Regions from separate parts of the Pseudoalteromonas obscura genome, predicted to be linked through region 2. Evidence: riboswitches for the same ligand, from Rfam matches in the RefSeq annotation. Region 2 holds a riboswitch; the other holds the start of a gene.
What was found. Region 2 has a riboswitch for cyclic di-GMP ahead of QNM18_RS16885 (DUF4955 domain-containing protein). Riboswitches for the same ligand answer to the same signal wherever they lie in the genome.
Positions count from the first base shown of each region.

Region 1: it holds a riboswitch for cyclic di-GMP, as region 2 does, so the genes downstream of both, QNM18_RS17530 (cellulose binding domain-containing protein) here and QNM18_RS16885 (DUF4955 domain-containing protein) in region 2, are expected to answer to the same signal.

Region 1 covers NZ_JASJUT010000008.1:72,899-84,791, forward strand. The annotation lists gene QNM18_RS17515 (DUF2059 domain-containing protein) at 1-3, opposite strand, end outside; gene QNM18_RS17520 (S9 family peptidase) at 594-2,897, shown strand; gene QNM18_RS17525 (nucleoside hydrolase) at 3,315-4,271, opposite strand; cyclic di-GMP riboswitch class I at 4,800-4,882, shown strand; gene QNM18_RS17530 (cellulose binding domain-containing protein) at 5,113-6,909, shown strand; gene QNM18_RS17535 (DUF1592 domain-containing protein) at 6,922-10,092, shown strand; gene QNM18_RS17540 (DUF1552 domain-containing protein) at 10,122-11,348, shown strand; gene QNM18_RS17545 (hypothetical protein) at 11,611-11,893, opposite strand, start outside.
Region 2 covers NZ_JASJUT010000007.1:218,928-230,820, reverse strand. The annotation lists gene QNM18_RS16900 (hypothetical protein) at 1-206, opposite strand, end outside; gene QNM18_RS16895 (ankyrin repeat domain-containing protein) at 629-2,392, shown strand; gene QNM18_RS16890 (hypothetical protein) at 2,575-2,745, opposite strand; gene QNM18_RS16885 (DUF4955 domain-containing protein) at 2,893-5,124, opposite strand; cyclic di-GMP riboswitch class I at 5,213-5,311, opposite strand; gene QNM18_RS16880 (ATP-binding protein) at 5,600-6,748, opposite strand; gene QNM18_RS16875 (response regulator) at 6,885-7,577, opposite strand; gene QNM18_RS16870 (DUF3019 domain-containing protein) at 7,588-7,956, opposite strand; gene QNM18_RS16865 (MipA/OmpV family protein) at 7,965-8,816, opposite strand; gene QNM18_RS16860 (malate synthase G) at 9,008-11,188, opposite strand; gene QNM18_RS16855 (isocitrate lyase) at 11,422-11,893, shown strand, end outside.

The DNA.
Region 1 (11,893 bases), on a different contig from region 2:
CATAAGAACTCGCATATAACCACATTGAAAAGCTCAAAATAGTAGGAAAAACTTACAAAAACACGCACAAAACCTGATATTTTTGCCCACCTTAAATACTCTGTAGTAAAAAATTAAGCTGATTTATTAATTAATTTTAGCAACTTACTAGCTAAACTTTGTGTTATCAACACACTAACCTCCTGTAAACAACGAGAGGTGATTTCTAAATATCTCAATCAACATTGTTAGAGCCTGTAAGGCTAGATCTGAAAAAAAGACGCCATAGTACCAGAACTGACCGCTCCTATCTATTTTGGATGAATTCCTAGATTTTGTTTAAGGATAAATAGGGTAACGTCGTCGTAGACAAACCTAAATTTGAAGAGGTGCTATTTTACGCGCCCTACTCAATGTCATGCATACAAGCTCTCTTACCTTTCCAGACTTGCATAATTGAATATTGTATACAATTATGCATTGCGATATAGTTAGCTTGTACCACAAACGTCAATGTTCTTACTGCCAAAGGCTACGTTGAGTCTTTTAAATATAATAAATACTGAACATTTGGAGTGCAGATAAATTGATATAAAAAGTAAGGAGTATGGTCAATGTCACAAAGCAAAAGTGTAGCTTTAATGGCAGCTGTCAGCCTGTTAGCTGCATGTCAAAGCAACTTGAACTCTACTAATATAGAGCCGATAGAAAAGTTAAGTATACGAGACTCTGATTATCAAAGAGCGGAACAGTTTTTACCGCAAAATTTAATACCATTGGTAAAGAATACTAAGCTAGCCCCCAACTGGATTGGAGAGGGAAATGCTTTTTGGTTTAAACAGCAAGATCACCAAGGATACAAATATATCTATGTCGACCCGCTAAATAACCTACAAAAACCGTTATTTGATCATAAAAAACTAGCAAGTGCTTTGCTTCACTCCGGGGTTGAAAATGCAGAGAAAGACCCACTCTCATTGGAATCTTTGAACGTAGAACTGCCATTAATTAGCTTTACTATCCACGACAAAAAATTTCAGTGTGATATCAAACTATATATCTGCTCACCAAATAAAAATGCCAGCTTAGCGAAAGAGCCAGGAACATCCCCCGATGGCCAATGGAAACTGACCGTTGAACAATATAACCTAGTGTTGACGAGTCTAAAAACTGGATCAAAAACACAGCTGACGACTGATGGAACCGAAGGCTTTCCCTATGGGCTTATGCACCCAAACCCTGCAAATGACCTTCGCGATGATAAGCCATATCAACCTAAACAAGTTTATGCCAATTGGTCCGAAGATAGCCAATATGTAATGACCTATCAGCTTGACCGCCGTAACACAGGTAAATATGCACTCGTTCGGGCATCTCACCAACGAGGAAAACGGCCAGAAACCACTGAGTTCTATTACCCATCAGCGGCCGAAGAGCAGCTACCCTCCGCGCACTTGATGCTGATCAATGCTGAAGACAAAACGGTTACACGCTTAAAGGCTCCCCCTGTCATGCAAACCTACTATGGTGCAGCCTTATGGGGGTGGTGGCAAGAAGACGGTAAGTTTGTCTACCACAACCGATTTAGAGGAAACCGTCAGTACTTCATGCGTGAAGTTAACCCTAAAACAGCCAAAGTGCGTGTGCTGGTTGAAGAGCGCGATGATAAATACGTCGATCCTTGGGTACAGCAATATTGGGCACTACCAGAGCTAAACGCTTTTATTTGGAGCTCACAAAGAGATGGCTATCAACATTTATATCTGTACAACTCTGTTGATGGCAAGCTGAAAAATGCGATTACCAAAGGGAATATGACGGTTCGCGTAATACGTGGTGTAGATACCAAAAAGCAGCAAGTCTACTTTGAGGCGTCTGGCAGAGAAACAGATAGAGACCCTTACCTTCGTCATCTTTACAGGGTGGACCTAGATGGCCGCAACTTAACATTACTGACTCCTGAAGTTGCCGAGCATGACACTCGAATATCGCCTGACTTTAAGTACTTTATAGATACCTATTCGACCACCACACAAGCCCCTATTTCAATATTACGTAGCACCCAAAATGGTAAAGTTATTCGAACATTACAAAAAGCCGATACTAGCGCGCTATTCGCGTTGGGATGGCAACCACCTAAGCCATTTTCAGTCCTTGCAGGTGATGGTAAAACGCCTTTATATGGCTTGATGTATTTACCCTCGAACTTTGATCCCAATAAAAAGTACCCGGTAATTGATGACATATATACTGGACCACACAACTTTTTTACGCCTAAATCATTTGTAACCTATCGCAGCCAAGCGAATGCACTCGCTGAACTTGGGTTTGTAGTCATAAAAATGGATGGCCGAGGCACTAACAAGCGCGGCCGTGAGTTCCATGAATACTCTTTTAAAAATTTAAGTGGTGGCAGTGATGATCACGTTACTGCAATTAAACAGCTTGGCAAACGCTTTGACTTTCTGGATCTTAACAGAGTAGGCATTTTTGGCTTTAGTGCCGGTGGTTACGATACAGCGCATGCGATGTTTAAGTATCCAAACTTTTTCAAAGTGGGCGTATCAGCATCAGGTAATCATGACTTTAGAGTGGACAAGGCTGGTTGGAATGAAATGTGGATGGGCTACCCAGAAACACCGGAGTGGGAAGGACAATCAAACTTAAACTGGGCTAAACATTTACAAGGCAAATTACTTATTGCTCATGGCGAGTTGGACACCAATGTGCATCCAGCAGCAACTTTACAACTGGCTGACGCTCTAATGAAAGCCAACAAGGACTTTGACTTGATGATTTACCCTAATATGGGGCACGTACTTGATAAAAACCCATATTTTGTTAGGCAGCGTTGGGATTATTTTGTGCGTCATTTATTAGGAGCAGAGCCGCCCAAGTCCTATGTGATCAGTAAATAGCTTTTGCAGATTTTAATTAAACAAATCTCAAAGCGCGTTACAACTAAATTTAAAAAGCCCCGGAGTTTCACTGGGGCTATTATGTAAATTTAAAGGTGTATCCTATGTGAGGAAATTGACGCGTTTGTGCCTCCTAGATATTCGCGGAATTTATGCTGACCGCGTCGAAATAGCTATCGTTAATGGGAACAAAGGACATCCCAGTTTCCCGTCTGGCGGATTCACGATAAACATCACCCGCTAGGCTAACTCAGTAACAAGAAGACCGATACAAAGGCCTTCTTGTTATGACTCACACTGCTAAATAGTATCTACCTTGCGTTTAGCACGCTAAGTTAGAGCATTTTATGTTCTATCAAGTTTTGTAAACTCAATGAACCACCCAAAACCTACATTTCCTCAGCCTGACTAACTAGTTTAATTGCCACAAATGATATCGAAGTAACGCTGATTAAATGTTTGAGGCTCCACATTGATTGCTATGGTTTGTTTTGGTGCTGTAGCCCATTCATCAATTGGAAAAACTCTATTTGAACCTTTAAATAAAGTATGTCCTTTTGCTGGCCCTTCGGTTATGACTCGTATGTGCCCTTGCTTTGTTGTAAAAATTTCAGGTGAGACCAAATACATGATTGCTGAAGAGTCATGTACATAAAATCCATCTAAACCAAGGTCATCATTGTAAAACTTTGCATAAAAACGTGTAATGTCATAAATAAACTGACCGTACTTTTCGCTGTGCGTCCTTACTTTCTCTAAATACGCATTTGACATCTGGGTTTGCTGCGTAACATCTAACCCAACAATGGTGACAGGCCAATCTGCATTGATAACAATATCTGCGGCAAGCGGATCTCCGTACACATTTGCTTCGGCAAACGGTGTCAGATTACCCGTATGACCGTTATGTCCAAAAGCCCCACCCATAATGATGACTTCTTTTACTAACTTGCCGATTTCAGGAGCTTTTTCAATTGCCAGCGCTAAATTTGTAAGTCTACCTACCGCAACTAACGTAATTTCTCCCGGTTGCTTTTTTAGTGTTTCAACAATGTAATCATGTGCAATGAGTGGAGATAGAGGTGTATTGATTTGATCAGGTAATTCAATATTGCCTAAGCCATTATCACCATGAACAAGGGTTGCAGGCTCTGTTTTCACTTGATCGAGTGGTGTATTTACTCCCTTAGCGACCTCAGCATGCATACCAAATTTTTGTTTTAAATAAAGCGCATTACGCGTAGTGTTTTCTATACTTGCATTGCCAAAAGTGGTCGTAATACCGACCACTTCAATATCTTGACAAGCATGTGCTAGCAGTAGCGCCATCGCGTCGTCAATTCCAGGATCCGTATCAAATATTATTTTTTTCATTTAACTTCTCATACACTTGGAACGATATAAAAATCATATCACGACATATATCGACACTTCACTAGCATTCGTTCAATTTTAAGCAAAGGCATTAATCAACGTATGATTTTACGTTAACTTCACCCATGTAAATTCTGCTGCAATAAACCTCCCTGAAACCCATCTTTCGCGGTCTACATTGGCTAAATTTTGAAGATGTGTCAGGTAATATCTATAAAGAGATATGCACAAAGCTGATTATGGCTAATTAACAGCTTTACTCCTTTTTATGGAAGGTTCTAATTCACTTTTGCCACTACTGAATTCACCGACACTATTTGTATACCAGCAAAAATAGTGCCCTTATTTAAAATTCTGCCACCATATTGCCACTTAAAAGCAAGTCGTTAATTTATATAAATTTCTCAAGGAAAGTCTGAGCATTTTGTATGGCTTTGTAGAGCATTATGAGGTGAAATGTGCAAATACTGTGAAAGTTGCTGTTGGGGCTTTGCGGTTATTGTGCTTTTAAGCTAACTTGCTTTAACAGGCTTAAAATAGCAAACCTTTTGAAAGAAAGGGACGCAAAGCTTCCGGTCTAAGGTGAAAACTAAGATAGCGGGGTTGCTGAATGCCAACGCTTATATTGCTGACAATGTGCATACTTTTGGCTCGTATGCGCGTTGCGTAGCCGATCGGTATTCACGCCTATGACATATCATGTCATACCCCCAGCCCATGGTTTTTCACTATACCTGATTATTGCGCTAGCTATTGACGCCTGTGAGATCTGGTCGTTCGCTTATTCAGCGATGAGCAGCAAGGAATAACATGTCAAATGGCAATGTTTCGGGGAATTTTCATGAGACAACATAGATACAATAGCAAGCATCGCCGAATTTTAAAAATCGGTCTCTGCTTAATGGTTTTGGGACATCCCACACACGGCTTGGCTGCGCAATGCGAGTTCAAGGTTAAAAATGAGTGGCAAAGTGGCTATACCGCCGAAATTACCGTATATAACAATACTGACTCCGCCATCAATGGCTGGGAAGTAGGGTTGGAATTTAATCACGGTGAGTCAATCAATAATGCTTGGCGAGCTCAACTGAGTGGTAACAGTCCATATCAATTCAAAAACCTGAGCTGGAATAATACTATCAATCCAAGTTCGTCCAAGTCGTTTGGCTTTAACGTCAAAAAAAGTGATGGACAGGACGCTACTACACCAAGGTTATTTGGTATTTGTGAGGGAAGCTCACAAAATGATGACGTTAAGGTTGTAGTGTCAGCGTCTGAAAATCAAGGCACAGCCCCCGCAACAATCAACTTTACCAGCGAAGCGACAAATTTACCGTCAGATAATGTGAGTTATCGCTGGGATTTTGGTGATGGGCACGACTCAAATGACATTAACCCGCAGCATATCTTTGAGCAAGCAGGATCTTATTCAGTTTCCTTAACCATCAATGATGGTACAAATGACTACCCTGCTGCCCCAATACAGGTCACGATTAGTGACGCTCAGCCAGAATCGGCGCAATGTACTTTTGAAGTTGAACAAGAGTGGATCTCAGGCTTTCGTGGCAAAGTCACTATCACCAATACTGAAGCGGTTGCCATTTCAAACTGGAAAGTACTCATGGCTTTTTCAGATAACACCAAGTTGACAGGGGTTTGGCATGGTCGCCACAGTGGAAATAACCCTTATGAAATCATTAATGAAAACTACAATGGCACAATAAACTCTGGTCAGAGTTTAAATTTTGGCTTCAATGCCCAAAAAGCACAGGAAAATGACACTCCAGCAATTCCTTCTCTTGGCGGTTTATGCTCATTAGACGGTGATATTAATCACGCACCATTAGCAGTTGCTTCAGCCTCTACCACATCAGGTGAATACCCATTATCGGTGGCCTTTGATAGCAGTGAATCCTCAGACTTAGACGGTGACACCCTTACTTATAGCTGGGACTTTGGCAATGGACATACTTCAAGCGAGCCAAACCCTACTTATATTTTTGAAGAAGAAGGTGTATTTTCTGTCACGCTGATGGTCAACGACGGGGTAATAAGCACGGTGAGTGACCCTATTAGTATTCAAGTATCAAAGCCTGAGGCTCCACCTGTAAGCGGGCCATTTGTATTAAGCCCTCAAAGCTCCCAGCTTTATTTTGTCTCGACTAAAAAACAGCACCTCGTTGAGTCACACACGTTTCACAATATCAGCGGCAGTATTACACCTGAGGGGATAGCAAGGTTATCTATTGATTTGACCAGTGTTGATACCAATAACGATACCCGTGATGGCAGAATGAAAGAATTTTTATTCGATACCGAGTCGTTCCCAACCGCCGAAGCCCTGCTCTCCATTGACTATGCAGCGTTAGTTGCACTCCCCATTGGTAGCACTGAAAAGCAATCCATCTCAGCCACACTCAACCTCACTGGCGTTGTAAAAGAAGTAAACGCCGAAGTTGTAATTCGACGTCTTGCGAATAATAAAATTTTGGTGCAAAGCCTAACACCAATCGTATTAGACGCAACAAACTTTGGCTTGGAGCCAGGCATTGAAACGCTTAAAACACTGGCGAGTTTGTCTGTGATCAGTTATGCAGTGCCCGTGAGCTTTAATCTCATTTTTGAAGCACAGCAATAGGAGGGAAAGAAGATGAAACGCAATAATTTAACACACTTTTTTACCCTGACTGATGCTTGGCTTAGCACGCCTAAAATTGCTAAGTTCGCTGCTTGTGTCAGCCTACTCACCAGTGCCTCTTTTGTTCACGCAGCACAATGCTCTTTCACTATTCCAGACAATTGGAACAATGGCTTTAAAACTGAGATCGTCATTGAAAATCAGTCAGATCAAAACCTTAATGATTGGTCTCTCGAGCTCACGTGGAATCAAGGTGTGTCGCTGCAAAATAGCTGGAATGGTAATTTCGACTGCAATAACACAGGTTGTACCATTACGTCGCAAGGCCATACGATACATGCCAATCAGTCATTTGGCTTGGGTTTTGTCGCCAATAAAAATGGTTTAACCGATATGGTGACCCTGACTTTAAGTGGCGATATTTGCACAAACTCAGAACCTCCAACACCACCCGATGATGTGACAGAAACGGGTTTATGGCAACTCGATGGCACAGCCTCTTTACTGAGCTATGTATCAATAAAAAAAGATCACGTTGCAGAGCTCAATCAATTCGTTACGCAATATGATGACTCTCCAGCGCTGTCTGGCAGTATCGACGCCGATGGTAAAGTAAAGCTGGCCGTTGATCTAAGTACCATTTCGACTGGTGTGGATATCAGAAACAGTCGAATTTTAGACTTACTCTTTGAGACAGATTTACTGCCCGTCGCTTACTTCAGTGCTGAAATAGACAATGCATTGTTAAGTAATTTAGAAATTGGCCAGCCAGTTATTCAAAATGTGACTGGTGAAATGAGCTTACATGGGGTTAATCAACAGATAAGTCTTGATGTGTTGGTTGTCAAACTTGCTACTGGCAAGGTCAATATCAGCACGCTTTCACCCATGATTATCGACAGTAAAAGTTTTGAAATGGATTACGGTATAGAAGCTTTACGTGTTGTCGCTAACCTCTCCAGTATTGGTGAATCTGTACCTGTCTACTTCAATCTCACTTATTTGTCTGCCGAGCAAGATAGCTTTCAACCTGTTGCAATAGCAGAAAAGCCAGCGGCTCCCACAGAGCTCAATGCAAGTGTGCTATCAATCGATGGCAAAGCGCAATTGAATTGGCGCGACAACAGCAATAACGAGACCGATTATCTGGTTCGTTTCAAAAGTCTTGATGGCCGCTGGCAAACCGCTGCCGAGCTGGCATCTAACTCAAACTTTTTCGAATCCGGTTTACCTGAGTCTGGCGAGTTTGATTACAAAGTCATTGCTCTCAACAACTCAGTACCTTCAGAGCCAAGTAATATCGAGCGTGTGGTTGTCACCCAAACTGATCCCGTTGCCCGAGGCATGCAACTATATCAATCAGGGTGTGCAGGTTGTCACGGCTCAGAAGCTGGTGGCTTGGGCTCATTCCCAGCCCTTGATACTGAGCGAGATATACAAACCATGATTGATACCATTGTCACCACTATGCCTTATGGCACACCTAGTGCGTGTGATGAGCAATGTGCAGCAGATATCGCTGCGTATCTACAAACACTTTGGCCAGCACCTTTGACTTGTGATGTAGGCGTTGCACCTGTGGCATATGGGGCAAGACAGCTGAAGATACTAACGCAAACTGAGTACCAAAATACGGTCGAGGACTTGCTAGGTGTAGACTTTACTGTGTCTGATGGTTTATCCCCAGATTCTCAAGTCGGCTTTTTCATCAACAATACCCATGCCAGTGTGCAACCATCCAACTACAGTAATTACTTATTAGTGGCTGAAGAGCTATCAGAATGGGTGGCTGAGAATAATTTCTCACCCGCATTAAGCTGTTCAGCGATTAATGAAGACTGTGCCAACAGTCTGGTTGACGAGCTTGCGCCTCAAATCTTCCGCCGTCCATTAACGCAAGATGAGTCACAAAATTACAAAATGATAGCCACTGGATTTTTCCACAGCGGAGATGTTGAAGCTGGCATGAAGCTCGCTTTGGAAGGACTACTCTCCTCACCACAATTCATCTATCGACACGAACTAGGTGAGCCAAACCCCGATAACTCAGAGCTAGATGCGGATGCTTTCGAGCTTACTTCATGGGAAATGGCGACCTTCTTATCTTATACATTCACTGGTTCAACGCCAGATCAACAACTTTGGCAGGCAGCTGAGCGTGATGAGTTACGTGATGAAGCCAATATTATTGCCCACGCTAACCGTCTTGCTGATAGCTCCAAATCTGTACTTGGGGACTTTGTTGGTAGCTGGTTAGGCACAGGTAATTTAGAAGTCGCAACCAAAGATCAAAACTTCTACCCGGGTTTTGCTGCACTGGTGCCGGCAATGAAGGCCGAGATGAGTGAAACCTTTTCATACATCATGACCCAGCCTGATGAAAGTTTCAGCTCCCTTTATACCGCTAACTACACGTTTGTAAATCAGTTATTGGCAGAGCACTACAATATAGCGGGTGTCACTGGTGACGAGTTGCAAAAGGTAGATACCACAGAGCGTGGTGGCATATTAGCCAATGGTGCATTTATGTCCCGCTGGGCTGAAGTTGCCGAATCACACCCGATATTACGCTCAGTGCGCGTACGCCGCCGTATGCTGTGTCAGGATCAACCCGATCCACCAGCGGGGACTTTTGAAGCCCGAGAGCAAAGACTGGCTGAACTGTCCGATATGCTGCAAGACCCTGCAACCACGAACAAACTGAAGTATCACAGCTTAACAGAAGGCCAACCTTGCTCAGCTTGTCACGAAAAGTATATCAACCCGATGGGATTCGGAATGGAAGACTTTGACGCGGTGGGCAAAGTGAGAAGTGCTGATAATAATGGTAATACGATAGATGCGTCTGGCACCCTCTTCGCGCCTGAGAAATACGCAGAAGTCAGTGAGTCAATCCCATTTAATGGCACAAAGCAATTAGGTGCTGTGATCGCTGATCTATCTTCCGCTCAAAGCTGCCTACCACAGCAAATGTTCCGCTACGTTATGGGAGTTGGTCACGATTCAGTCGACCCAACTAGCGAAGAAGATAGGCGCCTATCTGAAACAGAACAAATAGGCTACATGTGCGAAATAGATACACTCAAAGACGCCATGATGCAAAACAGCCCAAGAGCCATGTTAGAGAAATTTGGCTCATTAAAGTCTGTGCGTTATCGCAAGGCTTGGTCAAGAAATGAATAGTGTAGGCCACAATACAGAAGGTTAATAAAATGAAAGATGAACATTTAAATAACATGATGATGTCGCGCCGTAGACTATTAAAAGTGTTTATGGCATCAGGGATTTCTACCGCCCTGCTCCGCACTTCTCCATTGGTATCAGGTTTGCTATATGCAAGAGATGCAGATGCACAAAGTGCTGGACTACCAAATAAGACGGTTTCGATTTATATACCTGGTGGATCGATATCATCACTTTGGAACCCTACGGGAAGCGGCGACAGCATGCAACTGGGCGTGATGTCTGCCGGCTATGAGCCGGTCAAAACCGAATGTAACTTTATGGTCAATATGTCACACTCCAACGCAGGTCATGGCCGAATGCCAATCCTGCTTGCTCAAAATTGGGGGAGTGATAGTTATGATGTCACAATGGGCAATGCGTTAGGTCCAAACCTACCATTTCGCTATCTTAACTTGGGTGTACACAGCAATGGCCAAGGACAGTTAACTAAAGACAACCGTAATCATTTGCCATTCCAAGAGAACCCTTTCACCGTCTTTAAAATGGTGTTCGGCAGTTCACAAGGCAGCAATAGTAAAACGCCTATTATGAATGCGCACATGTCGGCTGCCAATGCGATTAAAAACAGGCTCGCAGGTTATGAAGTTCAAAGGATGAATGACCATCTCGATGCAATTTCCGATACCCAGCGCCGCTTAGATGACCTATATGGCGGTGTGTCTTGTGGTATTGCCCCAGATAATACTGAATTCCCTTTGACCTTTGATACATTCAGTCAACAAGCACGCTTACAGGCAGATATTGCCGTGGCAGCTTTGCAATGCAATTTGACCAGTTCTATATCTCTGGCGTTTGGTAACCACCAAGCGGAATTCCGTATCCCTGAGTTGAACTTCCAAGGCCACTATCACAATGCAATACATGGCGGGAGCAACGGCCAACCTAACTACCCCTATTACACCGAAATGCGCAGCCATCTAGGCAGCTTAAGTGCGTACTTGATCCAAAAGCTAAAAGCGGCAGGCATACTGGATAGTACCGTAGTGCTAGAAACATCGGATATGGGACACGCAGATAAACACTCTGCAAACCCATGTTCATACCTCATTGCCGGTGGCGGTGCTCGCATAAACCGAGGTGTAGTCAGTAATATGGGCTCAGGTTACAACCAGCATGATGTGCTGCATACGGCAGCTAAAGCCTGTGGCGTTGACCTTGGGTTTGGTAAGGAGATCCCTGGGATTATTGTTTAGGAGATGAACTCCGTAAAGCCCCTTTCCTTTATAAAGGGGCTTTTAATTTTGCTTTAGTGAAATCACTTTCAAAGCAACCACATGCAGCTGTTCTTCCTGACCTCCACACAACATTCGTTTGGAAAAGCAGGAAATTAAAGCAGCAATATAATCATCAAGTCGAAGTGAAAAATAATACGCTAATAGAAGGCAATAAATGTGTTAGCTCAATAGTGAAACGTGATAATAGTCAACTCGTTTTTCTTGCCTGAACAGGGCTGTGCTAAACACAACTTATACGAAAGAAAATCAAAAACATCGCATGATCAATGTCAGCCTTTGGGTCCATCATTTCAATACCATCAGATACTTCACACTTCGGGTGTTGAGACTTAGCAAAGTTCTTAATAACCTCCATGCGCCTATTTTCTGGATAGAAAGGATTTACGGTATTTAACTCAAACATGCACAAATGTCGGTTGATACTTTTATTAGGCCATGCTGGCTCTTCAAAACAAGCGCTACCAACATTTTTAATGCCTGTGTTTTGCTTTTCTTGGGCACCC
Region 2 (11,893 bases):
GCAACCGCAACGGGAATAAAGAGATCTCCAGGAACAATGGGACTGCGATTAGCAGGATCGTCGCCAAAGATCTGTACGTCAATTTCTGTTTTTTCTCTGACAAAATCACAATGCTCATCAAAGTGCATTGTCTTTTTGGGCGCAACTATGCAGCCAGATAGTCCTATTAGGGCAATCAAACTTATCAAATACCTACTGTTTTTCACACTTACCTCGATACCAATCAATGTACCCCTAATCTAGCACATTGATTTTTAGTAACTTGTAACAAAGTGTAGGCGAGTTTATGAGCAGGTAACGGTCTTGATAAGGTAACTGGTATTTAGTGCAAAAATATGAAGTGAATGGCAGTCTGGCTGAAAATTAACGTCATCGTATTATAAATAATATACGCTAAAGCAACTCATACATGAACCTATAGTTTTGAGGAATAGGTTTGTTTAAGTTGTGCTGAGCGAGTAAGGTACGCTCATTTTAAATTAAACATTTTAGCTAAGTTTGTTCAAAGCAGACTATATAAAAAAGTCGAAAATTTCCTAAATTATGTGTTTTCATTTGATATTGAATGGTATTTTTTATTGAAGACATACTCCCTAATTACCTGAAGAAATAATAACAAAGGACATCAATGAGCCAAAAATTCTTAGCTGCACTCTTATTACTCTTCGTAGCACCTAGTAATGCAGCAATCACTCTCTCCATGTCTGTCAATAAAGAGCCAGTCTGTAAAATCTACAAAGAGGCGTACACCTTAAAACTATCGGCTGGCGCGAAGCCTATATTCAATACCGATGAAATTCCTTCACATAGCGACGGCAGCACATATACTTCGGACGGCTCAGATGTAATCCCCATTGAATTTTCAAAACCATTCACACATGAAGAAGTAAAGTGGCTAGAGTGGCTTCCTATAGCTGATTTTGATCACAGCTTTAAGTGGGGAGGTGTATCAACAAATGTTACGGCAATAGGTAGCATAAAGCCTTCATCAGGTAAGTCCCTAGTTTTCCAAGCCAATACCATCGGTTGGCGCGGGCCATTCCATAGGGTTTGGTTGATTGACGATAATAAACTGTCATCTCTCCTAAAAAGCACACCAAGCAATACTGAAGAAATTCCGATTGAAGGAACCGGGGCCAAGCTAATTTTTCCAAACTTCGAAACAAGGTCCCGTTCTAATCTGACCAATGTATTTAAATTTAAAAAAGACTTCTATACCGTAACCAATGAGCAAATAGTTAAAGTGACAACTGGTAATCCTGAAGTTGTTTGTCAAGTTGGCTTAGAATCAGAATTCTCTTCAGCTCAGCTTAGTGCTTTAGTAAAAGCAGCCAACTCAGCATTAATGACAAAAGGAATCACGCATATTCCGATGTACTATGGCACGATGGGGAATCCACATCAATATGTTGAAGATGGATTTGAAGAAGCAACCAATAAGCCTTGGCTGATACAGGTTGCTGAAAATGGCAAATGCTTGGCGAACGATAAGATTAATAACTGCGAAAAGAACAGAAAAGTCGAAGCTGTACTGGAAAGTTTCGCAGAAATAGACCCTTGGAGCTTCAGAGAGATCAAAGCTATCCGTCATCACATTGATGGCACAAAACTAGTACTATCACAGTACTACATCGACAAATTTAAAGTTGATGAAGTAATCTCGAAAGGCATGGCAACTCAAGCGATTTACAACTTTTTAGAAAAAACAGTCCTTCTTCATCCATATATTCAAAACGAAGTAGGTAAAGTCAAAGAAGCCCCCAATTCTTACACCTTGGACGAAGACGATGGCACAATACCACGCAATTGGTTCAACAAAACTAGTTTAATGTGGGCTGCACACTTTAACGACTATGATGCTGTCATGCGCTTGTTGTCACAAGGCGAAAGCTTAGCTGATGTTACTAATACCAATGATCACTATCCTTCAATTCAGCTTCTAAATCGCTCAGCCCTAACATACGCTGCAGAAAATGGCAGCATTCCTTTAATTCAGGCCCTTATAAGCAGAGGCGCCGACACTAATATAAAAGACTCAAAAGGGAATGAGATAAAAAGTTATTTCCAAAAAAATAAGCTCTTGGACATAACATGGGAGGAATTAACAAGCTTACCAAAAGCGCCTATCAAAGCCAGTTTTGACTGTAAATTGGCGAGAAGTAAACAAGAGAAAGCAATTTGTAATAGTAAAGGGCTATCACTGTATGACCGACAACTCGGCTTGTTATACAAAAAGGTGAGAGCTTCTAAGCTCTACCCCGAAATCAAAACATTACAGCGAACTTGGCTTAAATCGTTGCGAACAGAGTGCTCAGGTTCGGGCGTTAAATTGCAAAACTGTATGAAAGAAAAGTACCGTTCTCGAATTAAATATCTTGCCAATTTACTTTAGGTAACGAGGTTGTATTTGGCTCTTTTTTGGTTTCATGAAGAGAGCTTCTTTTATTAAGCTGAATATTTCCTAACTTTCAGCCATCTTTGAACGTCCGATTTCACTTTTAAAGCATTTGATTATAGCTAAACTCATATGGCACAAATGGTGAGCCCTTTTGACTCACCATCATGCAACTTCAATTACAGTACTTCTTTACTGCACAGATCCATATTCGCTTGATCTTTTAGCTTCAAGCAATACATAGATGTCTCGTTCACTTCGATACCATTGATCATAAAGCTTGAGAACCAACCAAAAACCAGTGCCAATGCAACAAGTGCATATTTTTTATAGGGAGGGATTGTTGTCATGTTAAATACCTTACTACTTTCTTGTCAGCTATCTTTGCTGACCAATAAATCTCTAAATTAGATGTCTATCATCTGAACACAGATTATTTGTACGCAGATTATTTGTGTACAAAGAACCTGTTTGTAGATAGATAAACATCCTAAAAATTAACGATATACGCGTACGTTTCTTACTTGGCCTTTAAACGGGTATGTGTTCTTTGGCGTAGAGCCTATGCTCAATGGCACATCATTTTGATTTGGTAGCACAATGCTTTTGCTACCCATTGACTGACCGTCAATGCTCAACGATAAAGTGCTGCCATCTAACTGCATTTCTAGTTTGTGCCATTTGCCATCAGCAAAATTGCCTGCATTGACCCCTTTGCCATTAATACGCGCACTGATCACGCCTTCTTTGTTGACCTGAATGTAATAAGCGTTTTGCGTACCGTAATTGCCTTTAGATAACATGAAACCCGTTTTGGTCGTGCTGAAGTCTTGATATTTGAACTCCAGTTCAATCTTGCTGAATTGGTCAATGTCACCAAGCTCAACGCGCTGATCAACACCATTAAACGTGCCCTGATATTCACCGAAAACCTTGCCGTCTTGGCCGTGACCAGACAGGTCACACACACTGCCTTGAAGTGACCATGCACCAATTAGGCCTTCATCCGTTACTTTTTTCGCACAGCGACGTTGCTGCAACTGACTTGCATACAAGCTTTCAATCTCTGTTTGCTGTTGCACATAGGCCTGTGGCAGGTCAGCAAGACTTGCATCATACCTTTGCTGGCTTTCAAAACCATTGAATCCAGCACCTTTTAGGCCGACTACATAGGGCATAATTACTCGACCATATTTGCTGTCATGGCGCATAAATGCCCATTTATCAATCGCTTCATTTTGCGCTGTATTGGTCACATTCCAAAATACTAAATGCTTGAGGTGGTTAGGCTGTGCGCCGACTGAGCCGCCCATATACCCATAATTCCAGCCGCCTTTGCTGTTTTCTATCAGGTTGCTGTAGGGCATGTTTGCATGCAAATTATGAAAACGTTTTGACGAATGGGTAGAGCCAGAAATTACATTGCCAGCCGCTTTATGCGAAAAGCCAGCGGCATGCCAATGCTCAGCTTGGTCATCAATATTTTGAGCAAGTACATGCGTCGAGGCATTGATATCTAAACTAATGTGGCCCGGGTTACCGGTAAATGCGACGTCTTTTATGGTCATCGCCGCACTATTTACTACAGATACACCTTGGTTCAAGTCGATGAACTCAACGTCTCTTAACCATGCATTGGCGACTCTAGAGAAGCGAATAGCACTCCAGCCGCCGTCATGTACACCGCTTTTATGGTGTTTGAACGCTTCTTGCCAATTACCTTGAATCGTCAAGTTTTCAACACCAATATTTTGTAATAATGGCGCTTTTTTCAACCCCCAGTAGCCATCGCTTGAAACATCATGGTGGATCACCGCCGCAAACGTAACCATATTGCCTTCTAAGGCTGTTATTTGATGAAACTCCTGTGAGCGAAGACCTTTTTTGATCATGCCCCAGTTGCCGTCTAGCTTGTAAGGGGAAAGCGCTTTTGCAATTGTTTCAGGACGAGGGTCGAAACGAGACAACTGAACCCACTGACCAACCTTAAGTAAAGATGCATCACGAACCTGCACTGAGCGCGTAGACTGTCTCGGGTGACTAGAAATAACATCGGTAATAAAACGTTCGCCGCTTGGGGAGGTCACTGCTTCACGTACACCTTTTACTTTAGGATCACGATTTGAATAGTTGTAACCAATTTCAAGTAGGTATGGACTTGTCCACATTTTGTTTGGGTATACCAAATCCAAATGCTGGTCCATTTTTAAAACACTTTGCTTGCTCTCACCACGTAATACCATATTTCCGCGAGATACTTTAATGGTTGCACTATCGCGACTTATTCGACCATTTGCAGTATCGGACTTATCAATACCATCAACGTCGGACAGAGTGTTGAGGTCATAAGTCCCGTTGGGGAAATAAATGACGGCACCTTTACCTCCTTGATCAATATGCTGCTCAGCGGCGGCAATTGCATCACGCACAGCTTGTTTGTCTGAACGACCAGGCGCGACATCGGCACCAAAACCTGTGACGTCAAAAACACGGTAGCCCAGTTCATTCACTTGAGGAATTGACTGATTCGAAAATTGATATCCAGCGTAAGAGAAATTAGCAATGATCTGATCATCTGCCACTTGGCTGTGTGGATCTCTTAGATCTGACTGAGTTGACCTCGAGTCTAAATAGCTATGCCAGAAATCGCTTGCATAACTTTGAAATGGTAGCCAGCTTGTTGCAGCACATAGTGCTAACAATAAGGGCTTATTGGAAAAGTGTTTCATCTCTAACCTCAAATAACTACATTGTGTAGTGGTATTGAGTAGATCTGGCAGTCACATCCCTAATGAATATTCATAGTATTCCTAACTATGAAGCAACCCCGCTATCATGTGCTCTGCATATAGAAACAGTGCCTTTAGACCGGAAGCTTTGCGTCCTAGGCTTTCACCTAGTTTGCCAGTAACTACAGTTTGTATAAAATTCAGGTGGAATTTATAGGAAGGTTCCAAATAGGTCAAACATAAATTAGAGCTAAAATCCTAATCTGTTGTTCAATCAGGAATTATAATTTATTAAACTTTTAACACAGATAGATTATTCCCACTTAAAGGGACTGTCATCAACATCATATATGTTTATTTGCTGACACTTGCCTACGTAGAAAAGCAATGAGTGAAAGCAGCGGCCTTTTTCAGACAACTTATTGGGATATTAAAACTGCTTACTTACAATTAATTACGCCTGTGCTTATGGGCTTCATACAATGGGAAAACGGAGCTTAAATCGTGCACCTCCCAATTCAGGACAAGTATCTACCGCGATAGTGCCATGATAGCGAGAGATGATTTTGGCACTAAAAGCTAACCCGATCCCAAAGCCTGCGCACTGTTGTCTATCCAGTCTGACAAAAGGCTTAAATACAGTCGCTCTTTTTTCTGCCTCAATCCCTAGACCGTCATCACTTATACTCACCACAACATGGTTACTCTCATGCAATACTGCGACTGTACACTTGCTATGCCCATATTTAATCGCATTATCAATGATGTTTGACACAGCCATATTCAAATATCGTAAATCGGCATTGATACATACACTCTGCGATGGCAAGTTAAGTTCAACAGATCCATGATAGGTATTGGAGATTAAGTTCGATAGCATCTGAGTCACATCCACTCGGTGTGGTTTTATTTCATCTAAGCTGTGCTGCAGCCTAGCAAAATCAAGCATATGTATGAGTAACCCTTCCATATCATCTAGTTGCTGATTTACCCGAGATTCATACTTGGCTCGCAACTGCTCATCTTGCGCTTCAACGAGCGTATCCAGCCCCATCCGTACCCGCGCTAACGGGGTCCTCAACTCATGAGATAACCCGCCTGCCAGCAACTTAATATCATCCATTAAGAGACTAATTTTACTAGCCATTTGATTAAACGATAATTCAATATCACGGATGTACCAAAGCGTACCAACCTGTAACCTGACATCAAGTTGGCCCTCTCCGAGTTTGGAAGCAGCCGTACTTAATCGCATCAAACGTCTCACAAAGGGTGCTAAAAAAATGACGATAACAATGACCAAAAGTAGATAAAAAGACAGCGTTAAAGGCAGGCGATAATCTTCTTTTTCGACTTGTTTATCATACTGGTAAATTAATATATCATGCGTACTGGTCAATAGGTGAACCATCACGTGCTCTTGCGTCTCTAAATAAACGGGCTCTTGTCTTTTCAATTGCTCCTGTAATAGAGCCGGTAGCGGATACTCGTCCATTGCACGCGTGTACAATATGGCGTTACGTTGGTTATGCTCATCTTCAATGAAATCAGAGTCAAAATCAGGTATCTCACCTGATGCCATTAGCTTTAAAAGCGGCAAGGTGAGTGATAATTGCTCGCTCACAAAAGGCTCGCTCGTATCCTCTGACGAATATAATTTATCGAATATTTGTCCTAACAAGATACTTGCAATCAATAAAACACTCACGAGCGCAACAACAAACCGCCACATATTGTTTTTGTTCCTTTAATTTATCGACTTACCAAGTATCTTTAGCTAATTGATACCCTTTACCCCACACAGTCGCTATTTTGTAAGGTGCTTGTGTGTCGCCCAGCTTCTTGCGCAAACGAGATATACGCAAGTCGATAGTACGGTCAAATCCATCGTATTCAAAGCCGCGTAATTCCTGCACCAGATCCTGTCGTGTCACAACACTTCCAGCGCGACTAGCCAGTACCCAAAGCACATCAAACTCATTACTTGAGACTTGGATATTGTTGCCATTGAGTGTTACTTGGCGATTGTCAGAATCGACTTCAAGTGCACCAAGCACCAGTCGTTCACTTGCCACAGTTTGCGAAACAGCAGAGCGCCGCAATAGGGTTCTCATTCTCGCCTCAAGCAACCTGCCTCTTACTGGCTTGGTCAAGTAGTCATCGGCCCCCATCTCTAGACCCAATATTTCGTCAACTTCCTCATCTCTGGCTGTTAACATCAAAATCGGTATTTGCATTGACTGCCGAAGCGCTTTGCACACATCTAATCCATCCATGCCAGGTAACATGCCATCCAAAATAACCAAGTCCGGCGGTGTTTTTTTTATACCTTCGAGGCCTGCTAGCCCGTCATGATATACGGATACCTGATACTGTTTTGCTTCGAGGTAATCAGCTATCCACTGTGCCAATTCCACATCATCCTCAACCAACGCAATCTTGCACTCATTCATCCTAAATTCCTTAAAACATTCGCCATCGAACAGCTTTGCTTTTGCGCTTTTTATAGATCCAAGCGTATTTAACTTTGTCGCTAAATATCACCTTGTCGCTGCTATTTTTCAAACTGATAACGACATCATCGGTCATAATCAGTTCGCTTTTCCACTGACCTCGATTAGTGCCCTGCCAGCAGTGCAGCCGTTTTTCATTGGCAAATAAACAAAAATTGTCTGCATCGCTTATTTGCCAATTGACCGAAACATCAATAAAGCAATCTTGGCCTTGCTCTAGTGCAACACATTGTTGTGGTTTAACGATAAAGTTGGGGTTATTGGGCGCAGCAAGAGTTAACGTCGGGGCAAATAAAAATCCAATAAGATACTTGTTCACATCGCCCCCTAAAACACATAACTCAGAGTGATGTTGACATTGCGGCCTAGCTTACTGCGGTTAGATACATATTTTAGTGCATCAATAGAGTAGGGGCTTTTATCTATACTACTTGCATAATCTGTAAAACCGATAGAACCATCAACCACCCAGCTTTCACTGATTGGTTTAGTAAAACCGAACTTAAGTAATGTATTCACACCACCAGATGCCTCATATGGTGCCACCCGAGAAGACTTATAAGGCACGCCGTAATAGTAGTTCAACATATTACTGTTACGATATTGAAACCCGATTGAGGCGTAATAGTTCCAATTTTTAATTTGCCAAGATCTGGCAACCCAAAGAGAAGCGTAAGCACCACCATCGTATTCGCTGTTGTCCGCTTTAGGCGCTAAAATGGATTGTATTTGGTATTGGCCAAGTGCACCCGTTGCGCGTAAACCAATATACCCGGTCAAATCCCTATCGTCATAATTGCCCTCAAAATATCCATAATAAGTCATGTGGGAATGTGCAGAAGAGAAGATGAGATCAAATTCCCATTCACTGGTATTGTATAGGTTGTAGCCCATAGCCCAGTCAGGCTCAAACTTACTATCACTGCCTGGGACTTCAATAAACAGCCCATTTTCGAAGTAATAGTTGCCATTGATATTTATCAATGGACGAGTCGCGATATTGGAAAGTAGCCCACCACCGTATGACGCACCAAAACCTAATGACAAAAAGCCACCAGCTTCTCGTTTATTGGTAAACCCATCCCAAAAGCTAGGAGCTGTTGTCCCGTAAGCGGTAGGCAACCAGCCCAAACTCACCACAGCAAGGCAAGAAGATAGCCATTTAAAATTAGAGTACATAGCAATTTCTTATCTTTGTTATTTGCTAATTAATATATTGAAAAAATGAAAAAAATATCGTGTCGGATTATACCAAAGTGTATCAAATTGTACCTAATTACAAATTACCAAAAATAGGGAATAGCAGACATTACTGGAAAGGGGGTTTACAAGTGAGTGCTAAGATTAAATCATAGCGCTCACTTTAGCTGTTAATTTGACTGTAGCTTATAGAGCCTCCGATAGTAATGTAGCAAGGGCTCTGTATATCCATTAGGCTGTTGCTTACCTTCAAAAACAAGTGCCAACGCAGCTTTATAAGCCAAACTATCCGCTGTTGGGTGGCCCAGTTCACACATTGCAATATAGTGAGGGTCACTGCTGTTTTGGCTATCTACCACACTGGCCATTTTAGCAAATGTTGCCAATACCTGTTCTTCACCACACACCTTATGTTCTAACCAGTTTGCAATATGCTGACTTGATATCCTCAATGTTGCTCTGTCTTCCATTAAACCCACATGAGAAATATCAGGCACTTTTGAGCAACCTACACCTTGGTTTATCCAACGTACAACATAGCCCAAAATTCCCTGAATATTATTGTCCAACTCAGCTTGAATATCTGACGTGGAAAGAGAGGTGCCGTCATGCGACAAAGGCGGTGTCAACAAATCTTCTAAACTCGCTTGTTGAAAACGAGAGATTTTGTCCTGTTGAGCCTGAACATCAACCTCGTGGTAGTGGATAGCATGTAGCGTTGCGGCTGTGGGAGAGGGAACCCACGCTGTATTTGCCCCCGCTTCTAAATGTGCTGCTTTTAAGGCCATCATTTGCGCCATATTATCTGGTTTTGGCCACATACCTTTCCCTATTTGCGCTTTACCTTTGAAGCCAGTCTCCAAACCAACCTCAACATTCTGGTGTTCATAGGCCGAGATCCATGGCTGAGATTTGATCGCTTCTTTTGGCCTAACAGCTCCGGCAAGCATAGATGTATGGATCTCATCTCCTGTGCGATCTAAAAATCCCGTATTAATGAATACAACGCGAGATCTAGCAGCAGCAATACACGCTTTTAAGTTGACAGATGTACGTCGCTCTTCATCCATGATCCCCATTTTAATTGTATTTTCCGGCAGCCCCAACGCACACTCTACAGCGCTAAATAACTCAGTTGTAAAAGCAACTTCCTCGGGGCCATGCATTTTGGGTTTTACAATATTTATACTGGCAGATTTGCTATTACGATAAGGGCTATTGCCGCTCAGATCATGCATGGCAGCTACCGACGTCACCATGGCATCAAGTATTCCTTCAAAGATTTCTCGACCTTCAGAGTCAAGCACCGCTGGGGTTGTCATCAAATGACCCACATTGCGAACAAACATCATTGCTCTGCCACTTAAGTTAAAAACCTCGCCATCTAGTGAATTATAACTTCTGTCATTCGCTAAACATCTTTTAACTGGCTGGCCATTTTTTACAAACTCTTCAACCAAATTGCCTTTATTCAAACCGAGCCAGTTTCGATAAACCACGATTTTATCTTCAGCATCCACAGCAGCTACAGAGTCTTCGCAATCCATGATCGTCGTTAAAGCAGACTCCAAGATCACGTCTTTGATCCCCGCTTTATCAACCTTTCCAATAGGATCATTATGATCAATACAGATCTCAATATGAAGGCCATGATGTTTTACTAAGATCGCAGCAGGATTCTGCATTTGCCCACAATATCCAATCAATTGCTCCGGATCTGCAAGGGTCACCTGGCGACTATCATTCAATGTCACAATTAAACGATTATTAACAATACCATAGTGGGTGCTTTCAATATGTGAACCTGCATTCAGTGGCAGTACTTTATCCAATAGTTGCCTTACATACGCCATGACCTTAAACCCACGTACAGGGTTGTATTCTTTACCTTTTTCAGCGCCTTCGTCTTCGCTTATGACGTCTGTACCATACAGGGCATCATAAAGAGAGCCCCAACGCGCATTAGCTGCATTGAGTGCAAAACGTGCATTGTTCACCGGTACCACCAATTGTGGTGCAGCGACCTGAGCTATTTCTGGCTCAGAGTGTTTAGTCACAATTTTGAAATCTGGTGGTGGTGGCAGCAGATAACCAATAGATTCCAAAAATGTCCGATATTTTTTAGCATCCCAACTGGCATTTTGCCGATGATAATCATCAATCTTAGCTTGTAAGCTATTTCGCTTTGCGAGTAAGGCACGATTTACGGGTGAGAGTGTATCGACAAGATTGGCCAAACCACCCCAAAATGATTCAGAACTAAGGGATAGACCATCGAGCAATTCTTGATTCACAAAATCAAAAAAGTCAGCATCAATAGTGAGCCCAGCGTTTGTCACAGTTGCATTCATAGCAGAGTTCCTAGTGCGAATTAATTTTGAACGGGTTATTCAAAAATAAAGCAAATTGTACAAAAACAAACCCCTTTTACCATTCACAATAAATATACTCACAATAACAACTATAAATTTAAAAAATTATAAAAGCCGTTCTAGTGTTTAATTAAGCCGCAGCAACTCTCACACATAACGCTTAGGCAAAATCAGATTCATTTAGTGTACAACTCGTTCGAAGGATATTAATCATGAGCAATTACCAGTCTCAAATTGACCGCTTCACTACCCTATGCGCTACAAAAACACACAATTGGCAATCAATTAACCCTGAATATGCAAGCAGAATGCACTTACAAAATCGCTTTAAAACAGGATTAGATATCGCGAAGTACACAGCGAAAATTATGCGCGAGGATATGGCTCGTTACGATGCAGATCCCACACAATACACCCAATCACTGGGGTGTTGGCATGGCTTTACCGCTCAACAAATGATGATGGCAATTAAAAGACACCAAAAAACAACCAAAGGCGCTTATGTTTACTTGAGCGGATGGATGGTAGCAGCATTGCGTTCTGAATTTGGCCCACTACCAGACCAAAGCATGCACGAAAAAACAGCTGTCCCTAAGCTTATTGAAGAAATATACACGTTCTTAAAACAGGCTGACGCGAGAGAATTGGATCATTTGTATAAGGCACTCGATACCGCGAAGTTAA